One region of the Brevibacillus sp. FSL K6-2834 genome, then DNA from elsewhere that is predicted to be linked to it. Evidence: riboswitches for the same ligand, from Rfam matches in the RefSeq annotation. Region 1 holds a riboswitch; each other region holds the start of a gene.
What was found. A riboswitch is a leader RNA that binds a small molecule or an ion and turns the genes downstream of it on or off. The one in region 1 is predicted to bind lysine.
Positions count from the first base shown of each region.

Region 2: another riboswitch for lysine. It lies ahead of NST96_RS26845 (transporter substrate-binding domain-containing protein); the one in region 1 lies ahead of dapD (2,3,4,5-tetrahydropyridine-2,6-dicarboxylate N-acetyltransferase).
Region 3: another riboswitch for lysine. It lies ahead of NST96_RS06630 (amino acid permease); the one in region 1 lies ahead of dapD (2,3,4,5-tetrahydropyridine-2,6-dicarboxylate N-acetyltransferase).
Region 4: another riboswitch for lysine. It lies ahead of NST96_RS08855 (aspartate kinase); the one in region 1 lies ahead of dapD (2,3,4,5-tetrahydropyridine-2,6-dicarboxylate N-acetyltransferase).

Region 1 is NZ_CP151945.1:3,658,411-3,666,034, forward strand. It holds gene NST96_RS18120 (DUF4912 domain-containing protein) at 1-202, opposite strand, end outside; gene NST96_RS18125 (hypothetical protein) at 321-914, opposite strand; gene NST96_RS18130 (N-acetyldiaminopimelate deacetylase) at 1,165-2,301, opposite strand; gene NST96_RS18135 (acetylornithine transaminase) at 2,306-3,517, opposite strand; gene dapD (2,3,4,5-tetrahydropyridine-2,6-dicarboxylate N-acetyltransferase) at 3,532-4,242, opposite strand; lysine riboswitch at 4,333-4,517, opposite strand; gene NST96_RS18145 (GNAT family protein) at 4,713-5,261, shown strand; gene NST96_RS18150 (EcsC family protein) at 5,387-6,199, opposite strand; gene NST96_RS18155 (hypothetical protein) at 6,207-6,419, opposite strand; gene NST96_RS18160 (DUF1284 domain-containing protein) at 6,475-6,912, opposite strand; gene NST96_RS18165 (class I SAM-dependent methyltransferase) at 7,050-7,624, shown strand, end outside.
Region 2 is NZ_CP151945.1:5,576,195-5,583,818, forward strand. It holds gene NST96_RS26820 (DUF4179 domain-containing protein) at 1-309, opposite strand, end outside; gene NST96_RS26825 (sigma-70 family RNA polymerase sigma factor) at 306-863, opposite strand; gene NST96_RS26830 (DUF4367 domain-containing protein) at 1,046-2,041, shown strand; gene NST96_RS26835 (amino acid ABC transporter ATP-binding protein) at 2,296-3,036, opposite strand; gene NST96_RS26840 (amino acid ABC transporter permease) at 3,057-3,797, opposite strand; gene NST96_RS26845 (transporter substrate-binding domain-containing protein) at 3,883-4,719, opposite strand; lysine riboswitch at 4,833-5,018, opposite strand; gene NST96_RS26850 (hypothetical protein) at 5,159-5,437, opposite strand; gene NST96_RS26855 (DUF418 domain-containing protein) at 5,909-7,042, shown strand; gene NST96_RS26860 (sensor histidine kinase) at 7,061-7,624, shown strand, end outside.
Region 3 is NZ_CP151945.1:1,304,998-1,312,621, forward strand. It holds gene NST96_RS06620 (Lrp/AsnC family transcriptional regulator) at 1-166, shown strand, start outside; gene NST96_RS06625 (aminotransferase) at 163-1,347, shown strand; gene NST96_RS06630 (amino acid permease) at 1,441-2,883, opposite strand; lysine riboswitch at 2,999-3,187, opposite strand; gene NST96_RS06635 (cadherin-like beta sandwich domain-containing protein) at 3,566-7,447, shown strand; gene NST96_RS06640 (hypothetical protein) at 7,598-7,624, opposite strand, start outside.
Region 4 is NZ_CP151945.1:1,787,482-1,795,105, forward strand. It holds gene NST96_RS08825 (enoyl-CoA hydratase) at 1-379, shown strand, start outside; gene NST96_RS08830 (electron transfer flavoprotein subunit beta/FixA family protein) at 502-1,269, shown strand; gene NST96_RS08835 (electron transfer flavoprotein subunit alpha/FixB family protein) at 1,289-2,248, shown strand; gene trxA (thioredoxin) at 2,465-2,782, shown strand; gene NST96_RS08845 (DUF2164 domain-containing protein) at 3,100-3,366, shown strand; gene uvrC (excinuclease ABC subunit UvrC) at 3,400-5,175, shown strand; lysine riboswitch at 5,270-5,457, shown strand; gene NST96_RS08855 (aspartate kinase) at 5,681-6,922, shown strand; gene NST96_RS08860 (DUF2507 domain-containing protein) at 7,104-7,550, opposite strand.

The sequences.
Region 1 (7,624 bases):
GAATCTCGTTGCGGTCCGTCACATCGAAGAGGCGGAGTACAAATGGCAGTTCGGCAAATGGAATCGCGAATTTTCGCTCGACTTCCTGCTCAAACTCTTTTGTCATTTGCCATTCGGCCAAGATCGAATGCTCATCTTGCCAGGCAATGGTTATACTCGGGCCGTCAATGTCGGTGGATGACCGCGGGGGATTTGTCTCCATTCGCTCCCATCGTTCCTTTCTCTCATGTACTTGCTTGCGGATTATGAAAAAACTTGTGTTTTGTAATCATTATACCACGTTAACAAGTCATGTGGAAACGCATCCAAGCCAGATAATTTTATCTGCCCACGGAAAAACTGTTTTCCCCTACTGTTACATACTGATCAAACTTTTCGGTTTTCATCTGCACCTGCACTTTGTAGGTCCCGTACTGCTCAAGCTTGGTGGAGACAAACGGTTCCGAGAAGTAGAAGCTGTTTCCGTTTTGAGTTGAGAATTTCCAGACTTTACTTTGCTCCACTTCTTTTCCATCCGGTCCAATCAATACTACTTGCATGCGCAAATCCTTTGCCGAAGGGGCTTCGTCTACTTCGACAAAGACGTTAAACGTGCGAGGGACATCCTTGTCGCTGTACCCTTTGATCGGGTTGCTGAAGACGACATTTTTATTGCGGCTTTGCTGAACTCCCTCAAGAACAAGCACATTCACATTAGGCTTGATAATTTCCATTTTGCCCGAGCGCTGATCGTACTCTGTGAATCCACCCAAGCGATTCACCAATTCTTCCATGGAAGAAGCCGTAGACCCGGGCAGATCGCTTACAATGCGCTCGCCGCTCAGAAAAATGCGCATTGCGCCTTCGCCCAAGGCCGTACTCCCTACACCTGCAACCGTCAGCACCAACAGGGCAGACAACCACCTTTTTTTCATGACTCAATCCTCCAGTATCGTTGCGCTTCAGCGCTTGTTTTCCTCAGTGTTTCTTTCCATATTCTTATACGCCCAAGCAAGCAAATAGTTGTGGTGCCCCGCGAAGTTTTTTCTGCGATATCCACAAAATCCACATCATCCACAGCTATGGCCTGCTTGGCGGGAATAGGCACGTCACATCATGTCCAAACAATAGAAAAACGACCCCCAAGAGGTCGTTTTCCTGCTTTTATCCACATGTTTTATCCGGTCATGCCTGCTGATCGGAGAGCCATGTAAAATATCGGGTCACTACGTCGATGGCGACTTCAATCGCCTGCTCATCCGGCTCGATCTTGGAGTGGTGAAGTCCATAAGGGGTATCCGCTCCCAGCCAGAACAGGAATCCGGGAATTTCGGTCAAGAAAAAGCCAAAATCCTCACCGGTCATCGCTTCCGCGCAGTGTACAAGGGTGACGTCGGGCAGATTTCCCCTCACCCAGTCCATAAACTGAAGGGTCATTTCCTCGTGATTGTACACCTGAGCATAGCCGCAGCCGTAATCGATCTCGGCCTTGCACTCGAATCCCGCTTCCACCCCTTTGACCAGGGCTTCAATCCGGTCCTTCACCCGGGTCATGGAATCGGTGGAAAACGTCCGGATCGTCCCTTCCAGTCTTGCCTTCTCCGCGATGATGTTCTGCCGCGTACCTCCCTCAATCTTCCCGACCGTAATGACAGCCGAATCCAGCGGATCAATATTGCGGGAGATGACCGACTGCAGCTGGGTCACCAGATGGCTTGCCGCGACTACCATGTCGTTTGCCTTATGCGGAAATGCCGCGTGTCCGCCTTTTCCGACCAGATCAATCATCAATTCGGATGTGTTGGCAAACAGAATGCCTGGCTTTGTCGCGATATGGCCTACGGGATACTCTGGAGCGATGTGCAGGGCAAAAATGCAATCCGGCCGCCATTCTCCAAACTCCTCGCTCTCCATCATCGGCTTGGCTCCGCCAGGTCCTTCTTCTGCAGGCTGGAAGATAAAGAGGAGATCGTCGTCAATGGGATGATGGACGAAATGCGTCAGAATGCCGAGGCCAATCGCCATGTGCATATCGTGTCCGCATGCGTGCATATACCCTTCGTGCCTGGAGCGGAATGGATAGGAGGTCTCTTCCGTGATGGGAAGCCCGTCCATGTCCGCGCGCCAGGCGATCGTTCTTTTCGGATTGCGGCCTGCCACTTTTACGAGAATGCCTGTCTTCCATGTCTTGAGCTCAAACCGCTCTGCAGGGAGCTGCTCCAGATAATCGAGCAGGTAACGCTGTGTCTTGAACTCCGCGAACCCGGGCTCGGGAATTTGATGCAGATCTCTGCGGATACGGACAAACGTCGAAACACTCACGCTGCTACGCCTCCTTTCCGGCCGCCAACTGGCTCATTTCGCGGGTGAAGGCTTCCATAAAACGATCGACATCTCCGCGGGTCAGCGTAAGCGGCGGGAGCAAACGGACAATGGTTTTTTGCGTAACATCGACCAAAATCCCCTCCTCCAGCAAATTTTGCTGAAGCCGGCTTACTTCCTCCGGTGAAACCGAGAGCGGGATTCCCACCATCATTCCCTTTCCGCGAAGCGATTGCAGCTGCTCAGGAAAGGCTGCCCGCAGATCTTCCAAACGATCCCACAGGTATTGCGTCACATCCTGCAATTGACTTTGGAACGCTGCGTCCAACAGTTCGTCCAGAACTGCATTCCCCAAGGCGGCAGAGAGCGGTGACGGCGCAAACGTGGTGCCGTGATCACCCGGCTTGAACAAGTCTTGCAGTTTTTCGCCTGCGATGACACCCCCGAGCGGAAGCCCGCCCCCTACTCCTTTGGCAAAAAGAATGAGGTCCGGTGTCACAGCAGCGTGTTGAAAAGCGAATAATTTGCCTGTCCGTCCCATTCCTGTCTGAATCTCATCCATTGCAAACAAAGTGCCTGTCGCCTGGCAGATCGCCGCCACTTCCTGCAAATAGCTTTCAGCCAGAGGGACGACACCGCCCGAGCCCAGCACCGGCTCCATCAAAACGGCAGCAGGACGGCGTTCCTCACAGACAGCGCGAAGCTGATCAATGTCTCCTGCCTTCAGCTCATAGACCGGAAAATCGGGCTGAGGAAAATCCTGATAGACGTGAGGCTGTCTGGTCAGGCGAAGAGCTCCCAATGTCCGGCCGTGAAAGCTGTTGGACAGAACCACGATGCCTGAGCGTCCCGTACCTTCGGCAGCCGTCCATTTGTGAATCAGCTTGATAGCCGCCTCGGTCGCTTCTGCTCCGGAATTGGTAAAGAAGACTTTCCCCGGGATGGTATGCTCGATCAGCCTCTGCGCCAGCTTGATCGCAGGGGGATTGAGGAAAATATTGGAGATGTGCAAAAATTGCTCCCCTTGCTCCCGCAGGGCCTGAATAATCCGCGGGTGAGAGTGGCCGAGCACGTTTACGGCAAGTCCGGTAAACAAATCGAGATATCCCTTGCCATTCGTGTCGTAGAGGTAATTTCCCTCGCCCTTGGCGATAGCGATCGGCAGTCTTTTGTACGTAGAGACGATGTATTGTTGATCAAGCGAACGCCAGTCCATGCCTACCCTCTCCCTTACAGCTGTCTCAGCTCCTGCTTGATCTCCGTCTTGGAGCGTGTCTTTTCGTCGATTTGCTTGATAATGCGTGCGGGCGTACCAGCTACTACCACATTCGGCGGAACGTCCTCGATAACGACAGCTCCTGCGGCTACAACGGAGCCTTTTCCGACGCGAACCCCTTCCAAAATGACCGCATTTGCTCCTACCACGACATCGTCTTCGATAACGACCGGAGACGCAGATGGCGGTTCGATCACGCCGGCAATGACAGCACCTGCGCCGATGTGGCAATTTTTCCCGATCGTTCCGCGTCCGCCGACGACGACGTTCATGTCGATCATGGTGCCTTCTCCGATGACGGCTCCGATGTTGATGGAAGCTCCCATCATGATGACGGCGTTGTTGCCGATGCTCACCTGGTCGCGAATGATTGCGCCTGGCTCAATGCGTGCCTGAATGTTTTTTGTATCCAAAAGCGGAATCGCAGAGTTGCGGCGGTCGCTCTCCACTACATAATCCGCGATTTTATCCGCATGCTGCTCCAGAACAGGCTGGATTTCCTTCCACTCCCCGAAAACGACTCCCGTGCCGCCGTTCAAAAAGGCTTTTGCGCTGGGACCGAAGTCGATGCCGTCCAAATCCCCTTTGAGGTATACCTTTACAGGCGTTTTCTTTTCGCTTTTTTGAATAAACGAGATAATTTCATTGGCATCCATCATGTTCACAGTACTTCTCCTCCACTTTTCTTGAAATGAATGTAGAAAAAGCAATGAGTGCAAACGCTATACTCATTGCTTTTTGATACCGGACAAGCAAACGTAAATAGCGCTCCATAAGAGAAACTTCTCCTATGACAGGATGATCATTATTCACGAGCACCCCAGCCCTGCCGCCAATGGGGATGCGGCCAGAACTTCGGCGCTTTGGCCTTTTCTCCTCTTCCCTTTCCCCATTCCTGATGAAAAGAAGTACTCATCCGCAGCGCGCCTCTATTTAGAAGGCAATATGCAATTGTTCAGCTTTACTTACCCTGTACTGTACCAAATTCCGTACCCGGTGGCAACTGTTGAATCGAGAGTGGGCCGCTCCTGCTGGACGGCATTGTCAGCGACTCCCTTTTCCCTCTTTTCAACAGTCCTGATTCATGCTAAACTTTCCATCCACCCTATATGTGAATAGGAGGCTGAACCTGAAGATGTTTGCACCTTCTGCGTTTCTTGTTCGTCCCTTGTCTGCAAGCGATGCCCCTGCCCTGGCCTCTTTGCGGCAACAAAACCACCAATTTCTGCAGCCTTTTGAACCCATCCGCCCCGCTTCTTTTTACACAATTGAAGCGCAGTACCAGCAGTTGGAGGAGGCAGAGCGAAGCTTTCGCGAAGGGACAGGCTATTCGTTCGGCATTTTCGTCGGCCCTGATCAAACCCTCGTCGGCCGCGTCAACCTCTCCAATATCGTGCGCGGAGCCTGGCAAAACGCTACACTCGGCTATTTCCTCGATCAATCTCATAACGGCAAAGGAATAATGACCAGAGCAGTAGGAGAAGTCATCCGATTTGCGTTTACCGAAGCAAAGCTTCACCGGGTTCAAGCTGCGGTCATGCCGCGCAATACAGGCTCGATCAAGGTTCTTGCGAAAAACCGATTTCGCGAAGAAGGACTGTCGCTTCGCTATTTGCAAATCAACGGTAAATGGGAGGATCACCTGATCTTTGCCATTACCGCCGAGGAGCTGGAGACGACGTAGGAGCGGCAGCATCACTTAATCTGGACGGTTGCAATTCAGAAAATCGGTTCAATAATTCGGTTCGGCGTTTGGCTGGGCAATTTGTTCGGCCGATTCGGCCATTTGGGCTTTTGTTCACACTACAGCTACGCCTCCGTGCCAAGCCGCTCGAGAATCCTTCTCTTGCGATACAGCATCATGCCCGTCTCCGCCACGTCACGGACAGACGAGCGATTCAGATAAGCGCCGAAGAGCATTCCCGCGACCGGTACGATCTGAAACAGCTTTTTCCACCCGAAATTTTCCGTGTAGGTCACCACTACCTCTCGCCAGCCCTGAAGCTGAGAGAGTACATCCCGCTCTTTGGAAGGATTGTCGAAAGAAGACAGCTCCTCCAGGATCGCCTGCTTTCCTACAATATCCGAGGAAGCGAACTGCAGACATTTGACAATAAACAGCCGCTCCCGCTTGTCCTGCGGATCATAGCCGTAGCAAATCGCCATCTCCTGCAGTACCTTTAGCGAGGTGCCCAGCAGCAGAGGAATGTCGATTGCAAGCGTAAAGATGCCGCCAAAGCCTGTGGTGGCTCCTTGTACGGCTGCAAAGGTGGCACGCGACTCGCTCAGCTCTGCGGCGATTTTATCCATTTGCGCGAGTGGACGCTGATTGATCGGAAGCGTTTCTAGCGACTGCTCGTCCTTCCTCGGGAACGCTTCCTGAAAGCGGGTGTGGATATCCTGCTCACGTACCAGGTACTTCCCTCCGTTCTCCAAAAAGGCAACCAGTTCGTCGACGGCTGTGCCAAGTTTGTCCCGCACCACGTTTGGCGTGATCCGGTCTAGAAAGACAAAGGGGAGGCGCCCAAGCTTTTCCCAAAACCACAGATCGTTCTGGTCTGATTCCCATTTCCTTACCTCATCCAACTTACGGGTTAGTGTCACTCGATCTTCAAGCTCCACGATCCGTTCAACCCCTTTGCCGTTTATCGCGTTTCTTCTGCTTGTTTACGAGGCATCGGGTCCGCAAGCATTCCTTTGCGAATGCTTCCAACTCCGAGAGTGAATCAAAACCCGAAAAATCCTCAATTTCTTTTACGACTCCCAGCTTGAGATGTTTCACTTTTCCTTCTTCCATGCGAAAGCCAAGTTTGTAGAGGATGCCCCACTCTTCCTCCGTCATTGCCGTTCCCTCCCTGATCTTTCTTTCCCAAATCCTCGAAGCACGTCAGAAAAAATTAGGAAGGTTCAGGGTTTTTTCCTTTGCGAAGCTCGGTTATTCCCTCCTTGCAGACACCGTAGGATAACCACGAGCACCCTTCGCATAAATGGGCCAAATCATCTGGGGATACTCTCTCGCGTGTCCTTTGCACGAGTTCCGACTTGAGATAAACCTCCCCTGGCGTGATTCCCAGGTGCCGAAACACATTTTGATCCAGCGTTTGGACATGCTCCTCCGAATCAGGAGCCGCTTCGCAGCGCGTCGATCCTTTATGAGGACAGACTTGACACGTTTCATCGAATCCTTTTACGACTTGAATCGGAAAGTCTTGCTCATTGTCGCGGATTCTCTCTACAATCTCCCCCATTTTGACAACAAAGTCAGGACTGTATCCCATTCCGCGAAAACCGTGGACACACAGCAAATGATGCCCGCGCAAAACAACTGGTTCCATCCTTCATCCTCCCTTATCGTCTGCCTGAAGGCATTGTTTCGCAAATGCAAATAGAAATTTCCTATTACTTTTATACTTATTATAGATTTGACTAATACCCTTTTTGCTGGTAAAAACAAAGCAAGGAGGGGGTTCACATGACTGATACGCATTCATGGAATTCGCAATTGTACGACACGAAAATGAGCTTTGTTTCCGCCTTTGGCAAAGGCATCCTGGATTGGCTTCAAGCGAAACCGGGCGAGTCTGTCCTCGATATCGGGTGCGGGACGGGCGACTTGTCCCATGAGCTGGCGAGCATGGGGGCCAAACCGACCGGAATTGACTTCTCTGAAGAAATGATCGATGCCGCGCGAAAAAAATATCCGCATCTTCCTTTTTATGTTGCGGACGCTCATACTTATCGTACAACCGAAACCTTCGATGCCGTTTTTTCCAATGCCGCCTTGCACTGGATGAAGCAGCCCGAGAAGGTGGCTGAAAGCATTTGGATTGCGCTTCGTCCCGGCGGGCGCTTCATCGCCGAGTTTGGCGGAGCCGGCAATGTGGAAACGGTTATCGAAAAGATCCGAATCGTGCTAAGCTCAGCCGGCATTGATGCATCTGAAAGAATGCCCTGGTACTTTCCCAGTATTGGCACTTATTCCACTATATTAGAGCATCAAGGCTTCTCTGTCACTTGTGCGCAGCTTTTTGACCGCCCGACTCCCCT
Region 2 (7,624 bases), 1.9 Mb from region 1:
GACAACAGATGAGACTAGCAGTCCTCTCCTTTTGGCTGGCCCCCCGCCCTTCTTCAGCACTGGATCAGATTTTTCTACTTCTATTCCTTCGTCTTGGATTTGCTGCATCACCTCGTTTGCAAAATCGTCAGGGAGCATCTCCATCATCCATCCGTCCCGGATCAATTCAACCTCTTTACTCACCCTCGCATAGACAGCCTGGCATTTCCTGCAATGGCGCAAGTGAGCCTCCACCCGCAGAGTATCGGCCGCGTCTGTTTCCCGGTCTGCATAGGTGGGCAGAAGCGCTTGGCATTCCTCACATTTCATACGGACCACCCCTTTGGCGAGCAGCGCATGGTATTCGCTCGTAATTTTTGTTTGGCGCGATGCAGCTTTACCTGGATTGTACTGACGGGGATGCCAAGGATGTCGCTGATTTCCTGGTAAGAAAGGTCATTGCTATAGCGGAGAAGCAAGACAAGCCGATAGCTCTCTGGCAACGCGTCTAGCATTTCCCGCATTTCGGAAGCAAACTCCTTTTGAATATAGGCGCTTTCCGGCGTTTGTTCATTCGTCATCGAAAGCTGATCGATTTCATGAAAATCTACAGTCTGAAGCCTTTGACTTTTCTGCATATCAATGCAATGGTTGATCGCGATCCGACAGAGCCACGGGTAAAACTTTCTGTTCAGATCATAGCTGGCGAGCTTTTGAAACGCTTTTATAAAGCATTCCTGCGTCAGGTCTTTTGCCTCTTCTCTTGAGTGAACCATGCGGTACAGGACGTTGTATATTCTGTCTTTATATTTGGTAATGAGATGCGCATACGCCTGTTTGTTGCCGTCCAACACCTGAAGGACCCAGTTCCGATCTTCATCCATCGATGTTCCTCCTTTTCACGCTCCCTACCCAACCAATACTGAAAAACCAAACAAAAACTTACACCTTTTTTCCACAAATCGTCGAATGAGCCAATCAATCGTTTTTACTGTAAGATTCACAAGCGCAATTCAGTAATGAGGAGTGTATGCCAAATCATGTAAAAAACAGGAGGAATTCTGAAATGGAAAAGAAAACGAATCTCAAAAAACAAATTTCTGCGTATGCACTTGGAGCGATGTTGATCGTGTCGATTTCTCCGGCAAGTGCGGCGAGTGATGCAAAATCACCGCTCCCGCCATCTTCAGCACCATCCCTAAACCAAACGCAGTTGCCGAAACAACCTGCCTCTTCCAAAGCGGAAGACAAGGCTACCGTCATTTCCAGGCAAGCCGGATTCGAGCTGCACTTCCCCAGCTACACTCCGGGAGACAGGACGTCCGTTACTCTGATTTTCTCGGAAAAAACCAAACATGTCGCGAGTTCTTTTTTCAGTCAAACAGGATTGCCGTTCTATCTGGAAATGTGGAAAGGCGATATCGCCGCAGAAAGCAAAGGCTTGACCAGGATTGCAACCAAGAAGGGACCAGCTTACCAAGGAGCGCAAAAGGACGCGCACGGCGATGTACATGTGTTGATCTGGGAAGAGGAGAACGGAATCCTTTATCGTTTAACCAGCAAGCTTTCGCCCGAGGAATTGGTCAAAATCGCCGAGTCTGTGGAAAAAGGCAATAAAGTAAACGTCATTGAGGATTCGGACGAGGAGCAAGTACTGGTACATGAGCTAGATACCGCCAAAGCCTCGGAACTGTTTGGCGCGGCTGTCAAATTGCCTGCCTATCTACCCGGCAACGTGAAAAAAGAGTCCGTCAAAATTAGCGCCAACATCTACAAAGGCAGCTCGACCATCACGATTTACGATGGGGCAGCCGGAATAACAGGAAGCTACTTCTCTCTGGTGCACGAAAAGAGAGCTCTCTCGAAAGAGGATACTGCAGACATGAAGCCTATTCAACTGCTCCAGGGAACTGCCTTCGTCGGAACGGCACCTCTGTCAAGCTTTATGCATCCTGAATTAAAACAGCTCCCGGTATTGGTATGGGAAAAAGACGGCGTGGTGTATAGCCTGAAAGCGAACGCCCCCATTGATGAGTTAAAGAAGATGGCCGAGTCGCTGTAAACTTGCCTCCTGGTCTTGTGCGTAATCAATGTCCCCGGAGAATGGGCGCGATAAGTGTTTTCTTTACATGAACTTGCCAAATGTGATAACAAATACGAAAAGCCAGGCTCCCTCACCGGAGGAACCTGGCTTTTGGCGTAAAAACTGCCTTCACTGCGTTCTTTTTATAATGATGCGCGTGCAGGAGACGCTCACCGCTCAGCAACGTATCAGACACTCTGGAACGTATCAACATTCCGAAACGTATCAGACACTCAGGAGCTGCGCAACGTCCGCTTCAAGAATTCTCTCGTCCGCTCTTGAGTCGGATGGTTGAAAATTTGCTCGGGACTTCCTTCCTCTGCGATGACTCCCTTGTCCATAAAGACCACGCGATCGGAGACTTCCTTTGCGAACTCCATTTCATGCGTGACGATCAACATCGTCAGACCGGATTCGGCAAGCTGCTTCATCACCTTCAGCACCTCGCCCACCATTTCCGGGTCAAGCGCCGATGTCGGTTCATCGAACAGCATCACATCCGGCTCCATGGAAAGAGCCCGCGCAATGGCCACGCGCTGCTTTTGCCCGCCCGACAATTGATTCGGCCTGGCGTTCACATACTTGTCCATCCCGACAATTTTGAGATACTTCATCGCGACTTTTTCAGCTTCATCCTTGGATCGCTTTAACACCTTTACTTGCCCGACCACGCAATTGCTCAGCACATTGTGATTATTGAACAGGTTAAACTGCTGGAATACCATGCCCAGCTTTCGGCGGTAGGTGAAAATGTCGTGCTTCTCGTCTAAAATGTTTTCACCCTTATACATAATTTCCCCGCCGCTCGGCTTTTCCAATAGATTGATGCATCGAAGCAGCGTTGATTTGCCCGATCCGGAGGAACCGATAATCGTGACGACTTCTCCTTTTTTGACCGAAAAATCGATGTCCTTTAATACCTCGTGACTGCCAAAGTATTTGTTGACGTGTTTAATTTCTATGATGGCCTCCATATGCTCGCCTCCTTCCTCGATTATTTCTTGCCTTCTACCTGCACGGGATTCGCCATTACGGCGTAATTGTCCGGGCCTTCCAGCTTTCTTTCGAAATAGCGCAAAATTTTCGTGACGATCAGGGTCATGATGAAATACATCACACACGCAACAAAAAAGGACTCGAAATATCTGAAGTTATTCCCGGCAATCGATTTGGTCGTGAAATACAATTCGGTGACCGAAATGACATTGAGTACGGAAGTATCCTTGATATTGATGACAAACTGGTTCCCCGTTGCCGGCAGGATATTGCGAATCACTTGCGGCAGCACGACATTCATCATCGTTTGAACGTGATTCATCCCAATCGCATGGGCTGCTTCAAACTGTCCCTTGTCAATCGAAATAATCCCGCCGCGAACAATCTCGGCCATGTACGCTCCCGTATTAATCGACACGACGAAGACGGCGGCCAGAATCCGGTCCATATCAACCCCGAATGCCAAGGCGGAACCGTAGTAGATGACCATCGCCTGCACAATCATCGGTGTTCCCCGGAAAAATTCGATATACGTAGCTAGAATGGCATTGACTGCTTTCAAAATCGCCCTTTTGGCTCCCCGCTCCGGAACGGGGATCGTCCGGATAAGCCCGATCAATAGGCCAATGATGGCTCCCAAAATCGTTCCGAGCAAAGCGATGAATAGGGTCATTCCCGCTCCGCGAAGGAACATGGGCCAGTTTTCGGAAATGATTTTTACAATCCACTCGAAGCTCATCGTTCTCCTCCGTTCATGCAGGGAAGCTCCCCTGCCCTATGCGCATAAAACCGACTGCATGGAGATGCAGCCGGTTCGCAAGCGATTATTGTGCTGCTGGTTGATTTTTGATGGCTGTATCCATGATCCTGGTACGCTCTTCCTCCGAAATGCCGGATAAAATCTCATTGATTTTTTTCGTCCATTCACTGTCTTTTTTCACGCCGACAGCGATGGCCGTATCATCTTCCGAGGTCGTAAATCCATCCGTAAACTCGACCATGGCAAAGTTCGGGTTGGCCGTGGAGGCACTGACGGCTTCCGGACGCTCAGAGACGTAACCGTCAATCATTCCGGATTCAAGCGCTACGCGCATCGCCGGGAAGTTGTCCATCGCAGGCTCCTGAACGACGCCCTCGATTTGATTGATCACGGAATAGTGGAATGTATTCAATTGGGCAGTCACTTTTGCCCCTTTGAAATCCTGGATCGAAGTAGCGTTCTCGTATTTTCCGCCTTTTTTCACGACCATGACCAAATTGGATTTATAGTAGTTGTCCGAGAAATCGATCGTTTGTTTGCGCTCTGCAGTTGGAGACATCCCTGCAATGATCGCATCGATTTTGCCGGAGGTTAATGCAGGAACAAGGCCATCCCACTCCGTTTTCACGATGACCAATTTTTTGCCCAGGCCATCCGCAATCTTTTTCGCAATTTCTACATCGTATCCGCCTGCGTACTCCGCATTGCCGTCGATTTTCACAGCACCGTTGGAATCGTCCATTTGGGTCCAGTTGAACGGAGCGTATCCCGCTTCCATCCCTACCTTGAATGTTCCCTCATCGGTTGAGGCAGATTGCGAGCTGCCTCCGCCTGTCCCACATCCTGCGAGCAAAAGTACAGCGGATAGAAACATAGCTATGAATGATGACTGTTTTTTCATGGTTCATTTTCTCCTTTGGCTTCTGGTTTTTTGGCTGAAAAAATGCAAAAAGCGACCTGAGATAGACTCAGGTCGCACTACAAACATAGTTGCCCAAATACCTCTCTTTTCCCAGATGAGATAGCACAACTCAATAAATCGGGTCATTTATTGAGACAGTCCTGCAGCTCTTAACTGCAGACCCAGCAATGCAATACCGAGAAATATTGCAAGCTTCGGCGACATTTCCTTCTCCCTGGCATCAACGCTTTCTCGAACTCCGCCAAGGACTGTTAAATATCGCAACCTCTACCTCACTGTTTTAAGTGAGGTCCATATTCAATTATGTTTTTGAGTTTACAATGTTATGTTAATTCTGTCAACCTGGGTCTTTTCTCCAAATGATGCTGGCAGACTATTTTTTGCGTTCCTGTATGCGCAAAAAGACTTATTCCTCTCATCAATGTATGGGGGCGAGGCTCTCCATGAATGTTTTCCGCTCTTCTTCGTTGCTGTTTGACTGCAGATGATAATAGCGAAGCTCGTTGTATTTCGTCTGACTGTCCAAGTCTTGTTTCGGCAGAAATACTGCTTCCCACACACCTTGTTTGTTTAACGAATTATCCATATCGACCACATAATTGCCGACTATCTCAAACCGATCATCGGATTTCTGACTGTTGCCTTTATTTGCGTACCACTCGATCATCGGATGGTAGTCGTATGTTGATTTCTTCATTTGCAGAAGTTCAATGTACGTATCGCTGTTTACGTACGAGATTAAGAGAGACCCTTCATTTAGATCCAAGAGCGTTTTTTGTTCAGTATAACCATCCGGCAGAGACTCCGGTAAGAATACTTGAAAGCTCAGTTTTTTTATTTTATCAATGCTTACAGTAGAGCTCGCACAAGCAGCCAGCAGGAAACAGACGACGAACGGTACCAATCTCCTTATAAACATAGCATCACCCGTATTTTATCATTTGTTACTTACCATAGCGGGGACTCCCATCCTCTTCCTGTCCCTTGGAAAACAGCCTTGAGCCAATTCCACCAGCTGAGGCCGACCAGCAAACGGCTTGATTTGATTGCTTGTTACAAACTTTATGACACGAGTCATAAACATCTCTTTACAGGTGTGAATGTTCCCTCGCTCTTTTCATGGCTACACTAAGACTACATGAAATTCATACGCAAAAGGGTGAGGGATATGGAACAACGCAAAGAAAGAATCCGTCTTCTTGATATTCTGCGAGGCTTTGCAATCCTCGGGACGTTAGGGACAAACATATGGATTTTCGCCCATTTGGGGGATCTTACCTACCTTACGACATATGATTATTCTGGGTGGTGGGCAAAAGACGATCTCATCAGGATGATCGTGTTATTTCTCGTCAACGGGAAGCTGCTGGGATTGTTGACAATCATGTTTGGAGTAGGACTTGAGCTAAAATATCAGCAAGCCATTCGCAAAGGGAACGCTTGGCCTGGAATCTATATTTGGGTATCCTCGCTATTATTCCTGGAAGGCTTGCTGCATTTTACCCTGGTCATGGAGTATGACATCTTAATGAGCTATGGCATAACTGCAATGATCGTCGCCTACATCGTCAAAGGCGGCGACCGCTTGATATCCATAACGATGAAAGTGCTTGGAAGCCTGCATGCAACTGCCATCCTGGGGATCCTGGTGATTAGTCTGATTGATGCCAATATGACACTGCGCGGTTCTGACGAAGTCATCGCTCTTTATAGAGACGGCTCTTGGCTGCAGCAAGTCCATTATCGCCTGTCTCATTTCGTCCCGCTTAGATTGGAAGCGATCTTCACGATTCCCATGAATGTCTTTTTATTTTTGCTTGGTGTTCGCTTCATGCGTGCGGGGGTCTTTTCTCAAGATGAGAACGGCAAAAAACAGCGCGACAAGCTTTTCAAACTGGGAATGTTTATCGGCTTGCCTTTAAACCTGTTGATTTTTATCCCTGGAGGCGTTTTTGATCTCCCTGTTCGCTATTTATTCGCGCCCCTTCTTTCCGTAGGGTATTTGGCGATTATTGGAAGAATGATACAATATACGAAGTTGAATTGGCTTTGGGGCCTTCTTGAAAATGCCGGAAAAATGTCTTTAAGCTGCTATGTCATGCAAAATATCATTTGTTCCATTCTTTTCTACGGTTGGGGTTTTGCTCTTGGCGGAAAGCTGGATTCCGTGACAATTATCGTAGTTTGGATCGGAATATCCGTATTCCAAATACTGTTTGCAACGGCATGGCTTCAAGGTTTCAGGTTTGGACCTATGGAAACGCTCCGTAGACGTGCAATAGGGATTTTCGATACGAGATAACCGCTCTGGAGGCTATCAATGATAAGGAAGCTCTACCCGAGAGAACAAATCAAAAACTATCTGCTCTTAGATGTCATATCGGTTGTGTTTTTGTTTTATTATGTTCTACGTTCGAATTCAACGCTTGGTCTCTCGGGAAGCTTCATTCTTCTGCTGGCATTCCTCGTTTCATTTTACATGGGGCTTTGGTATCGGAATCTATACCTTTTGGCGGCCGTTCTCACCGGCTTTGTTACGCTTGCTCTGCTCGGTATGTATGTCGGTCCGAATCTCCTGTTTTATGGGTTCATCTTTGCTGATCTTCTGGGAAGATCAAAGTCCAAATGGCATATTGGTGTAGGGATTGCAGCCATCGCCCTCATGTTTATGGCTGTTTTCTGGAAGAGAACGGGCAACCTTCTCGATGAGAATTCGATCCTTCTCCCGTTTATGATTATTCAAATGTTTTTTCCGATTGTGATTTATATCAAAGAAAAAGCGAAGACCCTGCAAGGTGAGTTGGATGCCGCAAATAAACAGCTCGGAAAATTTATCCAACAGGAGGAAAGGCAGCGTATCGCGAGAGATCTGCATGATACACTG
Region 3 (7,624 bases), 2.4 Mb from region 1:
GGAGGGCAAAACGATGCGGGAAGTGGCTGCATTCGTTTCGCAGAAGCTGGCGACGATGGATTCGGTCGTATCGACAGCGACGCACTTTATTTTGAAAAGATACAAGCATGACGGCATCCAGTTTGAGGACCGGGATGAGGACCGCAGGATGGTGGTCACCCCATGAGTCAGCACACTGTGTTACGAAACCGCCTGTCGCAAACTGTTGCTTCGCTCAAGCCGTCCGGCATCCGCCGCTTCTTTGATCTGGCGGCTTCGATGGAGGGCGTCATCTCGCTCGGCGTAGGGGAGCCGGACTTTGTCACTCCTTGGCGTGTCCGGGAAGCATGCATCTCATCGCTGGAGCGGGGCTATACGGCCTACACGTCCAATGCCGGGCTGTTGGAGCTCAGAAAAGAAATTCACAAATACCTGGAGGAGCGCTTCTTTGTTTCGTATCATCCGGAGACAGAAATGCTGATCACTGTCGGGGCCAGTGAAGCGATTGACATCGCGCTGCGCGCCATCATCGACCCGGGCGACGAGGTGCTGGTGGTCGAGCCCTGCTACGTATCATACGAGCCGGTTATCCGGCTGGCTGGCGGGGAGCCTGTCTTCCTGCGGACGAACGCTGAGCAGCAATTCAAGCTGACGCCGGAGGAGCTGGAAGCCCACATCAGCCCGCGGACCAAAGCGATTATCTTCTGCTACCCGAACAACCCGACGGGCAGCACGATGACTGCCGAGGAGTGGAGCAAGCTGCTTCCGGTGATTGAAAAGCACGATCTGCTGGTCATCTCCGACGAGATTTACGCCGAGCTGACCTATGGAAGAATGCACGACAGCATCGCGGCTCTGCCGGGGATGAAGGACCGGACGATCTTGATTTCCGGCTTTTCCAAGGCATTTGCGATGACGGGATGGCGGCTCGGCTATGTCTGCGCTTCTCCCGACCTGCTTGCGGGGATGCTGAAAATCCATCAGTACACGATGCTGTGCGCGCCGGTAATGGCTCAAATGGCTGCCTTGGAAGCGCTGCGTCACGGACAGGCAGACATGGAGCGGATGGTGGAGAGCTACCGTCAGCGCCGCAATTTCGTCGTTCAAGGGTTTCAGGACATCGGCCTGGCCTGCCATGAGCCGGAGGGAGCCTTCTACGCGTTTCCTTCCATTCGCTCTACGGGCCTGGAGGCAGCCGAATTTGCCGAACGCCTGCTGATGGAGGAAAAGGTGGCAGTGGTGCCGGGTGATGTGTTTGGCGACTGCGGCAAGGGCCATATTCGCTGCTCCTATGCGACTTCGCTGGAACAGCTGCAAAAGGCGCTGGAGCGGATGGGACGTTTTGTCCAAAAGGTTTCTGCCAAATAAGATTGGCGTGCATGGAAAAAGGCCGGGAGCTGATCCCGGCCTTGCCTGTTGGATGGTGAGCACATCATTGCAGGAGAGCAGGAGAGCCGCCGCTTATGATTGCTCGTTGGTCAAATCCACTTTGTGCAGCGGAACGACCTTGGTTTTTTTCGTGTATTTGTAGCCCAGCCAGACGAGGATGAAGAGCGGCAGGCCGATGTACGATACAAGTGCGCCGCCCCAGTCGATCGTCTCGCCGGTAAAGGCGGTGTAGTTTTGGCCAAGCACGACGATGAGGCAGATGATGAAGGCGAGGATCGGTCCAAACGGGAACCATTTCGCCCGGTAAGGCAGCTGCTTCAGATCGTAGCCTTGTGCCAGATACGCCTTGCGGAAGCGGTAGTGGCTCACCGCAATCCCGAGCCAGGCGATAAAGCCGGACATCCCGGAAGCATTCAAGAGCCAGACGTAGACGGTGCCATCCCCGAACAGCGAGGACAGAAAGGCAAACATCCCGATAAGCGTTGTCAGCAGGAGGGCGTTGGTCGGCACGCCGCGGCTGTTCACTTTGGCAAAAAGCTTGGGAGCTCTTCCTTCTTTGGCGAGAACATACAGCATCCGCGTAGACGCGTACATCCCGGAGTTGCCCGCCGAGAGGACGGATGTCAAAATGACGGCGTTCATGACAGAAGCGGCAAAGGCAAACCCCGCTTTTTCAAACACCAGCGTGAACGGGCTGACTGCAATGTCCGTAATGTCGCTGTTTATGAGATTCGGATTGTCGTACGGGATCAGCATCCCGATGACGAAGATCGCAAAAATATAGAACAGCAGGATGCGCCAAAAGATTTGCTTGATGGCTTTCGGAATGTTGCGGGCCGGGTCCTCGCTCTCGCCTGCGGCAATCCCGACCAGCTCGGTTCCCTGGAAGGAAAAGCCGGCGATCATGAAGACGCCGAGCATCGCCATAAAGCCGCCGCTGAACGGCGCATCTCCCTTGGTAAAGTTGTGGAAGCCGACTGCTTCGCCGCCCATAATGCCAAAAATCATCAATACGCCGACGATGATAAAGATGATGACCGTACTTACTTTGATCAAGGAAAACCAATATTCGGATTCGCCGTATCCTTTTACTGATAACATATTTAAGCCAAACATAAGGACGAGGAAAAGCGCGCTCCAGAGAATGGACGGCGTGTCCGGGAACCAGTATTTCATGATGAGCGCACCGGCTGAAAGCTCGACGGCAATCGTGATCGCCCAGTTGTACCAGTAATTCCATCCGAGCGCGAAGCCGAGGGACGGATCGACAAATTTGGACGCATAAGTGCTGAAGGAGCCGGATACCGGCATGAACGCCGCCATCTCACCGAGGCTCGTCATCAGGAAAAAGACCATCAGGCTGATCGCTATATAGGCAACCAAAGCACCGCCCGGACCGGCAGAGTGAATGGAGCCGCCGCTCGCCAGGAAAAGTCCGGTACCGATCGATCCGCCGATGGCGATCATCGTCAAGTGACGGGCTTTCAATCCGCGTTGCAATTGATTGGAAGACATAAAATAAAAACACGACCTTTCTCTTGATTTGCGGGAAGGAAGGCCGGAAATAAAAATACCACCACAAGCCAAAAACGGCAAAAGGGCGGTATGATCCAATCCCCACCAAGCCTTCACGGAAGATAGCACACCACGCTTGCTCGGCTGGCAAACGTGACAGTTCTGTCCCTTGTCGGGTACAGCCCCAGCCTGTGTGTACAGAGAATACACGGCAGACTTCGGCAGCTTTTCCTTCTTCTGGAGTCATCAATCTTCTCTGGATCTCGTACAGAATAATATAAAAGCCGCGACCTCTATCCTCATCGTGTCTGATGAGGATAATTGCTATGAGATTATGTTATGGTTCAAGTATATGGGTTTTTCCTTTAAAATCAAGTGTGATTTTGTGGCAGTGAGGTCCGGGACATCGCGACGGTCTATTATTTTTGGTTTATCGAAGCTGGAGAAGGGTACGAAGGAAAAGAGGGCCATGCTCTGACAGTATGAAGATTATGGTGTGGATATGACAGCTAATGGGATCGCAGGCTGCAAAAAAATGTGTAACAGATGCTACAAAAACCATCTAGTCATCTGAGTCTTTATTCATGGTAAAATAGTACCATAATTAGGAATGTTAGATGTCTTCCCTTCAAAGACACTGCATAGCTCGAACGCAAATAAAGGAAAGAGGTGAGCCGTTTTCATGAAGCGGAGTCTGCATCGACTGTTTTTGATGTGCCTCGCATTTCTGATCTGCTTTACCGGTTTTTCGCTGGAATGGACAAGCAGTCCTGCTATGGCTGCGTCGGCGGTAAATCGCACGAACGATCCGTTAAACGGGGATTGGTCCAAGCCGTATGCCGTAAAGTACGATACGACAGAGGCCGATCTGATGGTCCGGGTCGGGGATATCGACAATCTGGGCGGAGGCTGGCCGAACGGCTACGATCCATTTTCGGGAAAAAGCACAGGGGCCCCATATCCGAAAGTAACTCACCAGCCGACCGATCCGGCAGGAACGGACCAGCTGATGGTGATCAGCTCCTTTCAATATCCGGATTTGCGGAACCCCAAAAATGATGCCAATGATCATGTGGCGGACGGCTATACCCGAAACAATTACAGCAAGACAGCCAATCCGGTCGTTCCCATCAAGGTAACCTTTGACACGAAAAACACCCCGATCGAAGGGGCCATTCTCCAGATGTTCATCAATGACTATCAGCCGCGGAAGTATCCGGGGCGGGTCAAATATACAGCCGAGCTGAACGGCGTCCGGGCGCCGTTTCTGGAGAACGTTATCAACTCGCTCAACCAGCATGGGCCGATCGGAAAGCTGATCAGCGTCCAAATTCCGGATGAATACCTGCCGCTCTTGAAGGACGGAAGCCTGACCATCCTTCTCGATGACAAGACGACGCGAAATCCGTACGGAGACGGCGCAGCCATCGATTTTGTCAAGCTGCTGATCAATCTCGGAGAGTACAAGCACACCGGTACGATCAAAGGCAAGGTTACGGATTCGGGCTCGCCTCCCAAGCCGCTCGCGGGTGCTGTCGTATCTGCCGGGGGAATTGTTTCGGCAGTGACGAATGCGAAAGGCGAGTACATCCTCCAGGATGTCCCCGCAGGTCTGGTCTCTGTGGAAGCGGCCAAGGACGGGTACATCCCGCAGCTCAAGCTGATTGAAAACTTTGAGGCAGGAGACACCGCTATACTGGACTTTCAGCTCGCCCCGCAGCCAAGCGACAACGCCTACCTGCAAAATCTGACGGTAAAAGGGGAGACACTGGTCCCGCTTGAGCCCGGCTTTGACAGGTCGCAAGGCAGCTATGACGTTCATTTGAACAGCCATGTCCAAACTGTTGCGATCACCCCCACGCTCGAAGACAGCAGGGCGAGCATGACCGTAAACGGAGAGGGTCATCAGAGCGGCACCCCCAAGGTGATCCCGGTCAAGCCGGGTGCGACCAAGGTCACGATCGTCGTCACGGCGCAGGACGGAAAGACGAAACGCACATACGAGGTGACGGTCCATACGCCGCTCACATCGGTGGACCTCGCCCGTTCCCTGTCCGAATCGGCGATCAAGCTGGGGGAAACGAGTGTAATCCGCTACACGGTCACGCCCAAGTCCTTTTCGGCTGAAGGATTGGCCGACAAACCCGCCGGCAGAGCAACGGGGATTCGTCCGTTCTTTTTGCTGAATCAGCCGTTTGTCTACGGAAAAGTCTATGACATCGGTTATGAACTGGACAAAGTGAAGGTGAACGGAAAGGGGAATTCGAACAACGGCGGACTTGCTTTGGGTGGAAGAGGAAAAAGCCATTTTCTCAGTGTGATGAGATCGGGCTATAGCGGCGAAGTGTCTGTCAACCAACAGCTCACTGCGGAACCGAGCGCAAAGCAGGATGACATTTTGGACACGCTGAAAGATTTGATCCGCTCGGGAGTCAAGGAAATCACCATTCCCCTGGTAGACGAAAGCCAGCTCGCCGATATGCTGAAGGGCCGCGATTCGGTCACGGTCAACGCCTTTGCCACTTTTGGGTTGTCTGTAGTCAACAACAGGGTAATCGCTAATTTTGCGGGCTATGGTCCGTTGCCGGAGACATTCGCCGTCACGGACGTTACGCTGACCGAGCCGTTCCCTGCGGAGGTGCCAATCGAGAGCATCGATAAGTCGTGGAGCAAGCGAAGCGACAATGGGACGCTGACGCTGAAGCTTCCGGACATCACCTACGAGCGCAAAGGGGATGTGTATCAGGCTGCGCCCGTTTCGTTTGGCATAACCGTGAAGCCGACCAGGACCGGCACGTACCTGCTGTCCGACTCGCAGCTGACGTACCGGGAAGGAAACGCGGTCAACAGCCGTTTCTTCAACAATTTGACACTGCAGGTGGATACGAATATTCCGCCAGTGACAGGACTGAAGGTCACCCCGGAAAAAGCCTCGATCCTCGTAGGGGAGACGGTCGGCTTGAAGGCCAGAATTACGCCTGACAACGCCGATCAAAGCGTGATCTGGACGTCTGCTGACAGCAAGGTCGCTACAGTCTCCTCCAACGGCATCGTCACGGGGGTGAAGCCAGGGCGTGCGGTCATTACCGCCAGAACACCGGACGGCAAATTCTCCTCCTCAAGTGAGATTACGGTAACGAGCAAGCCAGTCCTCGACCTTGCTGCGAACAATGGCTGGGATGCGATGTATCCGGAAAAAGCGGTTGTAACGGCGGAAGTCATCGATTTTCCAGAGTCGTTCCCGATGAAGCTGACAGTCAAGGTTGGCGGTGCTGAGCTCCCCGCCTCAGCGCTGTATGAAGCAAAGCCGTCTTCTTTGGGAGATGGGCGACAAAAGGTCACCTATACATTTGAAGTGGAAGCGGCTCGCAAGAAAAGCGGCGAGGAAATCGGCGAAGTGCTGAGAGTGGGGCCGACGCCTGTCCAGGCAGAGGCGAAAAACGCCAGCGGCAAATCGGCCGATCCTGTGAGCAATACCTTGCTGCTGAATCCCGTAACGGCATTTGCAGCGACACTGGAGCGAGAGGGTTCGCCATTGAATCAAAAGGGCAGCTTGAAGGCAGAGCCGACAACGCTGGTCATGGAAGACGTGAAGTTTTTCTGGATGCCCGGTGTCGACCTTTCGGAGGTGGGCGCATCCTCCCCGTGGGTTCCTTTTAATCTGGGCAACAAGGCGACCGGCATTCCCTTGAATCCCTCCGGTCCGACCACGCTTGTCGTCGGGATGTTTCAGGACTTTAACCGCGATGGAAACTATGCCCAACCGGATGGGACACCGGATGAAAATGAAATTGTCGTTCGCGAGGTGTCATTGGGACAACCTATCGTTCCGCCTGATTTTGAACTGAGCCAGGGCTTGACGCTGCCGGACAGCGCAAAAGTCATTGTCACCCCTGTCATGGATACCGTTGACGAGCATACGCAATGGTTTTACAGAGTAGGGACGGGCGAGTGGCAGTCTTTCCCGGTGGCTTTCGACAAGAACGACAAGGGGAAGGCAAGAGGAGAGTTTTTGGTCGATTACGTAAAAGTGAACGGCAAATACGTGGATACGCCGGTTGCTGTAAAGGCGGTAAATCCGCTGAATGGCGACATCCATTTGGGGATTCCCACCGTAAAAACGGCGATCATAGAAGTGCCCAAACCGGGAAGCGGCGGCGGTGGGGGTGACCCGGATTATGATGATTTGCCCAACCTTTACGTTAGAGTGAACAACGGTACAGCAGCTTTGGAAAACAGGGCTGTTCAAGTGGAGATCGGGTATTCGTTCCGAGCAGAGAAGGATCTGGAGCTGGCTGCAGCGAGATATGCGATTGGCGATTCCGATGGGGATGCGGACTTGCTGAGAGAAATCGTTGCGGGTAAAGGAACCAGTATTCTGAACGGGAAGCAAAACAAAATCGTCAAAAACCTGAAGACAAGCTCCGGTCAAAGTCAAACGTATCAGATCGCGATCTTTGTGAAGGTGAATATTTATCACTCTTTAACAGGCGAGCTATTGGAGAGCAGGCCGTATCAGAAGATCGAAACGGTCACCGTCAAAGCGAAAAACAACTTGAACTAGCAAAAAGAACCTGGAGCTGTGAAAGGCTTCAGGTTCTTTTTGGCTTGATAGGGTCGTTTCTATTTTTGGCCCGTACGGGGAGGGGCGAGACGAGGGGGAAGGCCGAAAAAGCCGAGCATCCCCGGACTCGCTCAGGATATCACTGAACGTTTACGGAACGAGCTCCACCTCGTCGGG
Region 4 (7,624 bases), 1.9 Mb from region 1:
GAACCTCGGACTCATCCCGGGCTACGGCGGCACGCAAAGACTGCCCCGGCTGGTGGGACGAGGAAAAGCGACACAGATGATCCTCACCTCGGAGATGATCGGCGGCGAAGAAGCGCTGCGGATCGGACTGGTGGAGGCTGTGTACCCGCTCGATGAACTGCTCGCAAAAGCAAAGGAACTGGCTGCGGTCATCGCCCAAAAGAGCTCCGTCACGATGAAGCTCGCTTTGAACGCGATTCATACAGGAATGACAGACGGTCCCGTTGCCGGTATCGAACAGGAGGCAAAGCTGTTTGGCCAAGCATTCGGGACAGAGGACATAAAAGAAGGAGTTGCCGCTTTTCTGGAAAAGCGAAAGCCGCAATTCGCCGATCGCTAGAACCTACATGGAAGGCACGGTAAAGGGATTCGTTGCCCAGCGTTTCCGGGGGGGGCACCAGGATGCAGCTCGCCGCAGCAGCATACGTGAGGCAGCAGCGTCACTATGAGGGAGGTATTCTTGTGAATATTCTGGTTGTCATGAAGCAAACGTTTGATACCGAGGAAAAAATCGTGATTCAAGACGGCAAAATCCAGGATGACGGCGTTGAGTTTATCATCAATCCATACGATGAATACGCCATTGAAGAAGCGATCAAGCTGAAGGAAGAGCACGGGGGCGAAGTGACCGTCGTCTCGGTAGGTCCGGATCGCGTGGAAAAAGAACTCCGTACCGCATTGGCAATGGGAGCGGACAAAGCCATTCTGGTGGATGACGAGTCGCTGTTCGGCGACGAGTATACGACGGCGAAGGTATTGGCCGCGGTAGCTCGCAAAACCGGCTACGACCTGATCCTGGGCGGACAAATGGCGGTCGACTCGGGAGCCGGACAAGGCGGTCCTCGCCTTGCGGAGGAGCTGGGCATCAACCATGTGTCCACAGCGGTCAAGCTGGAGATCAACGGCAGCTCCGTTCGCGTGGAGCGCGACGTCGAAGGGGATACGGAAGTGGTGGAGACGAGCCTCCCAGTTCTGATCACGGCACAGCAAGGGCTGAACGAGCCTCGCTATCCTTCTCTCCCAGGCATCATGAAGGCCAAGAAAAAGCCTTTGGAGCGCCTGACTGCTGACGATCTTGGCCTTTCTGCCGCAGATGTTGCGCCGAAGACACAGGTTGTCGATCAGACACTGCCGCCGAAGAAGGAAGCAGGCCGCATCCTTGCCGGCGAAATCCCGGCACAAGTGTCCGAATTGGTGCAATTGCTGCGAAATGAAGCAAAAGTAATCTAAGCGAGAGGGAGAGATTCTGATGAAAAAAGTACTGGTAGTAGCAGAAGTACGTGACGGACAATTGCGCAATGTCTCTCTGGAAGCACTCGCCGCAGCAGGGATACTTGCAGAGGGAGGAGAAGTGGTCGCTGCACTGTTCGGGCCGAATACGGCTTCACATGCCGAAGCTCTCGGACACCATGGAGCGGGCACGGTCTATGTGGTTGATCACGCCGATCTGGCACAATACACATCAGATGCTTACAGCCAGGCGCTGAAGCAGTTGATCGAGTTTGTCGGTCCTGACGCAGTCGTCCTCGGACATACGGCGATCGGCCGTGACGTGGCTCCTCGCGTTTCTGCACGCCTTGGATGGGGACTGGTTTCGGATGTTACCGCGCTCGAAGCGGGTCCAGTTTTCGTCAGGCCGATTTACGCAGGGAAGGCGTTTCAAAAGCGCCGTTTTGAAGACGGAAAAATCATGGTTACAATCCGTCCGAACAACATCGCCGCAGGTACTGCCGACACAGGCAAAACCGCGACGGTCGTGCCATTTGAAGTCGAGATCAAAGACCTTCGTTCCATCGTGCGCGAAGTCGTTCGCAAAACGAGCGGAAAGGTCGACCTTTCAGAAGCGAAGATCATCGTCTCCGGCGGCCGCGGCGTAAAGAGCGCGGATGGCTTCCAGCCGCTCAATGAGCTGGCTGACGTGCTGGGAGCGGCGGTAGGAGCGTCCCGCGGGGCCTGCGATGCCGACTATTGCGATTACTCCATGCAGATCGGCCAGACCGGAAAAGTGGTGACGCCGGACCTGTACATCGCCTGCGGCATTTCCGGTGCGATTCAGCATTTGGCGGGAATGTCCAATTCCAAAGTCATTGTCGCGATCAACAAAGATCCGGAAGCGCCAATTTTCCAAGTAGCTGATTACGGTATCGTGGGAGACCTGTTTGAGGTCGTTCCGCTGCTGACCGCAGAATTTAAAAAGGTTTTGGTGTAACCCTGGCGTACGAACATCTGCAGCCTTGCTTCCTCTGAAGCGAGGCTGTTTTTTGCGGAGGCAGCCCAAGAAGGCGATAGGGAACGGGCGCTTCGGACAAACTATACTTTGACATGTCAGAAAGTGTCGCCGCACGTAGTCTTTTTTTACGGGGGATGGTATACTGAGTGGCGTGTGGAACCTTTTTCCGTACCGAATTTAAGGAGGTAATATTCCATGGCTATCGTTAATGCAACCGATCAGACCTTTTCCCAGGAAGTAGAGCAAGGCGGAACTGTCCTGGTTGACTTCTGGGCTCCTTGGTGCGGCCCTTGCAAAATGATCGCACCTGTATTGGAGCAAATCGACAGCGAAGTAGGCAGCAAGCTCAAAATCGTGAAAGTAAATGTCGATGACAATCCGGAGTCTGCAGGCCGTTTTGGCGTCATGTCCATCCCTACCCTGATCGTATTCAAAGACGGTCAACCGGTAGATAAAGTGATCGGTTTCCAACCGAAGGAAGCCCTCATGGGAACTGTCGGCAAACACCTGTAAAGACTTGCAATACGGTCTTTGAGAAGCAGCATTCGCCTATGGCGGGTGCTGCTTTTTTCGGTTCATTCAAGGATAGATATGGTGCTTTTTCAAATAGATGGGGAGAGATTCCGTCGAGTTTTCACTGAAAACATGGTAACATGGAAGGACAACGTATGTTCCCTCAATCTGCTTTTTTCAGATGTGTGCGGGGGAATTCGGTGCGCATTTCAAATTTGAGCCAGTCACCTCGATGTACCGAGATTGCCATACATGGTTTTCCTGCAAAATCTTTTATGAAAGAAACGTGTGACAAATGAGCGGGAGGAGGAACTCAGGTGAAAATAACAAAGTTTCCACGTGAACAGAGAGAGCATGTGATCAACCAGGTTCAGTTGTATTTTCAGGATGAGCGGGGAGAAGAGCTGGGGCGTCTGGCCGCAGAGCAGATGCTTGATTTTTTTGTGAAAACCCTGGGTCCTGTCGTTTACAATCAGGCGGTTGAGGATTGCCGCAAGCTGATGCTGGAGCGGATGAGCGCTCTGGAGGATGATTTTTATACACTGGAACAACCGCTTGCCCAGCACCGCAGAAGCGGTCTATGAGAGTAGAGAGTACATGAAAGGGAGGGAGCAGCCGTGAACAGCTCCTTGAAAGACAAGCTGGCAGTCCTGCCGGATAAGCCGGGCTGCTACCTGATGAAGAACGAAGAGGGCGAAATTATTTACGTGGGCAAGGCCAAAGTGCTGAAAAACCGCGTTCGCTCCTATTTTACCGGAAGCCATGACGGCAAGACGCAGCTGTTGGTCAGCGAGATTGCCGATTTTGAATACATCGTCGTCTCTTCAGCGATCGAAGCGCTCATCCTGGAGTGCAATCTGATCAAAAAGCACAATCCGCGCTACAATGTCAAACTGATGGACGACAAGACGTACCCCTACATCAAGATCACCAACGAAGCGCAGCCGCGGCTGGAGATTACCCGCAAAGTGCTGAAGGACAAGGCACGTTACTTCGGTCCGTACGCGAACGCGGGCGCGGCTTCCGAGGTGAAAAAGCTGCTGGATCGACTCTACCCGCTGCGCAAGTGCAAAACGATGCCGAAGCAGGTCTGTCTCTACTACCATTTGGGACAATGTCTGGCGCCTTGTGTGTACGAGGTAGAGGCGGCGGAGAATCAGCGGCTGGTCGAGGAGATTGCCCGTTTTCTCGACGGCGGCCACGAGGAAATGAAAAAGCAGTTGACGGAGAAAATGCAGCAGGCGGCGGAGAATATGGAGTTTGAACGGGCCAAGGAGTACCGTGACCAGATCCGCAGCATCGAGGCGGTCATGGAGAAGCAAAAGGTGACCTTCACCGATACGGTCGACCGCGACATCATCGGATTTTCTGTAGAGAAAGGCTGGATGTGCGTCCAGGTTTTCTATATGAGGCAAGGCAAAATGATTGAGCGGGATACGACCTCTTTTCCTTACTACGGCGGCGAAAAAGAGGATTTCATGTCCTACGTCAGCCAGTTTTACTTTGACAAGCAGAATGCCCTCCCCCGGGAAATCCTGCTGCCGGAGGAAAGCGATCCGGAGCTGCTCGCCGAGTGGCTGGGCGTGAAGGTGCATGCGCCGAAGCGCGGCAAAAAGCGGGAGCTGGTGCAGATGGCCAGCGAGAATGCCCGCATTGCCCTGCAGGAGAAATTTGCGCTCATGTCCAAGGACGATGCCCGGACGATTCAGGCTGTGCACAATCTGGGCCATATTCTCGGGATCGGAACCCCGCACCGGATCGAAGCGTTTGACAACTCCAACATTCAGGGGACAGAGCCGGTCTCTGCGATGGTCGTGTTTACAGATGGACGCCCGGACAAAAAAGAGTACCGGAAATTCAAGATCAAAAGCGTCGAGGGGCCGGATGATTACGGCTCGATGCGCGAGGTAGTCCGGCGCCGGTACACGCGCCTGCTGAAGGAAAACCAGACGCTGCCCGACCTGATCGTAATTGACGGAGGCAAAGGACAGATCAGCGCTGCGATAGATGTGCTGGAAAATGAATTGGGGCTCTACATCCCGGTATGCGGTCTGGCCAAGGATGAAAAGCACAAGACTGCCCAGCTCCTCTACGGGAATCCGCCCGAGCCGGTCGAGCTGAAGCGGGACAGCTATGAGTTTTACCTGCTCCAGCGCGTGCAGGATGAGGTCCACCGATTTGCGATTACGTTTCACCGGCAGGCCCGGACAAAGACGATGCTCTCTTCCCAGTTGGACGACATTCCCGGCATCGGCGAAAAACGGCGCAAGCTTCTGTTCCAGCATTTTGGTTCGCTGAAAAAGATGAAAGAGGCGACTGTCGAGGATTTCAGGCAGCTCGGGATTGGCGACAAGCTGGCCCGGGAGATTATCGCCCATCTCAGGAAGATGTGAGCTGAGAAATTGTTCAAAATAATATTTGAACCGGTGCCTTTTGCGTGATATAATCCCTTTCAAACAGAATATGTAACCTCACTTCCCTTTATTGGAGTGAGGTAGAGGCGCGAAAACCATGAGTACCACCCTGAGATCGGGATCGTTGACGGGTAGCGGAAAGGGGGATTCGCCGAAGTACGGAGGGAAGACCCGCTTCCTTGCGTGCTGGGCCTGTGTTGAACAAATACAGGACTGTCATCTGAGCAATACCCCATTGCCGGATGGAGAGCTATCTCACGAGTCTGCTGCGTGTAGATGACAGGGGCTGTACTGTCATGCTTTGTGCCAGCGGCTTGCGTGGTCCAGGGAAGGAGGAACCGATATTGTCTATTACGTAGGCAACGGCAGGTATTTTCCTTGTCGTTGCCTTTTTTGATAAGGAAAAGACTCATGCAACGTTTCGTTTCGACAGAGAATATCCATAGAGACATTGGTCTATTCAAGGAAAAGGGAGAGAAGCCGCATGGGGTTGATCGTGCAGAAATACGGAGGGACCTCCGTTGGTAGCATTGAACGCATTTTTCGAGTAGCAGACCGGATTATTGAATATAAAAAAGCGGGCCATGATATGGTCATTGTCGTATCCGCGATGGGCAAGTCGACAGATGTGCTGGTGGATATGGCCAAACAAATTTCCGCCTACCCTTCGGAGCGCGAGATGGATATGCTCTTGGCGACAGGTGAACAGGTCTCCATCGCACTTTTGTCCATGGCTCTGCATCAGCGCGGCTATGACGCCATTTCTCTCACCGGCTGGCAGGCTGGTGTCACAACAGAAGCGATCCACAGCAAAGCGCGGATCACGGAAATCAAAACCGAGCGGATTCAAAAGGAACTGGCCCGGGGACGTGTCGTCATTGTGGCAGGGTTTCAAGGGGTCAGTGCCGAAGGAGAAATAACCACATTGGGACGAGGCGGTTCCGATACTTCTGCCGTAGCGCTTGCAGCCGGCCTGAATGCCGACAGATGCGAGATCTTTACGGATGTGGCCGGCGTGTATACGGCCGATCCGCGGGTCGTTCCGTCCGCGCAAAAGCTGGACAGTATCTCATATGACGAAATGCTGGAGCTGGCCAATCTGGGGGCCGGTGTTCTTCACCCGCGCTCTGTGGAAGCGGCCAAAACATACAAAGTGCGGCTCGTCGTCCGATCCAGTTTTACGGCTGAAGAAGGTACGTACGTAGAGGAGGTTGCCAATATGGAAACAGGAAGAGTAGTAAGCGGCGTGGCACATGATGAAGATGTGGCAAAACTGACGGTCGTGGGCATGCCTGCGCGAGTGGGAACCCTGTCCCGCCTCTTCAATACGCTGGCTGACAACCAGGTAAACGTAGACATCATTATCCAAAGCTCCTATGATGCGGACGTGACGAACATCTCGTTCACGGTGGCTGCCAGCGACCTGCCAAAAGCGCTGGAAACCCTCTCCTCCAATCAGGCAGAGCTTGGCTTTGAAAAAGTCGATCATGAAGAGGGCCTGACCAAGGTATCGATCGTCGGTGCCGGCATGGTGAACAATCCGGGGGTTGCCGCCGAGATGTTCCGCGTCTTGGCCGAGCAGGACATCACGATCAAAATGGTATCCACCTCCGACATCAAGGTTTCTTGCGTGATTCCCGCAGAACTTACGGAACTGGCAGTTCGCAGCTTGCATACGGCCTACGGCTTGGACGTAAGCGAAGAAGCCGTGGTGCACAGTTTGTAAGCACAACCACATACAAGAGTCGCCTCCCCCCTTTTCGTTGAAGAGGGGGGTTAAATATGACCGTCTGGCTGTTCATTGCAGCGAGGCGCATTTGATTCCTTTTTCCTGTTTCTTCTATATAAATATAGGGAAGCTGATCCGGGACTTTTGTTCAGGTGATGGCACCAGAAGAATCACGCATTCAAACAGCCAAAGAGATCAAGACGCTCCCCTTCTCGGCCAGCTCCATTCGCACCTCCGGCTCCCTGCCCTGCCACCTGTTGACGGCTCCGGCAATGATTCCGCATTCCAGGGCCAGAGAGCGCAAAATTCGTTCAGGCGGCATGTATGAAAAAATCGTGTGCGTCAATCGATATCGATAATGACGCTCTCCCTCCTCCAGGACATCCAGCTTGCCGAGGCCCAGCCTGATAAAAGGCATGACGAGGCCCGCTGCGGACTGGATCGGAATCTGACGGCCAATGTCTTTTCCCAGCCAGTGGAGAATGGCTTGCTCGCTTTCTCCCAAAAGAGTGCTTGTCAGTTTTTCGCGAAGCAGATGATAGCCCAGGTAGGGCATGTGAATGCGTTCGATGTCGGTAATGACACGGGAGGGGAGCAGTGCCCCGAGTTGTTCCTGTTCTTTCACCGGGATGCCTCCTTTTCTAGCACAGGCGGCCGGTGCTTGTCCCTTTTTGCAAAGGTTTTGCACCGAGGCCTGCG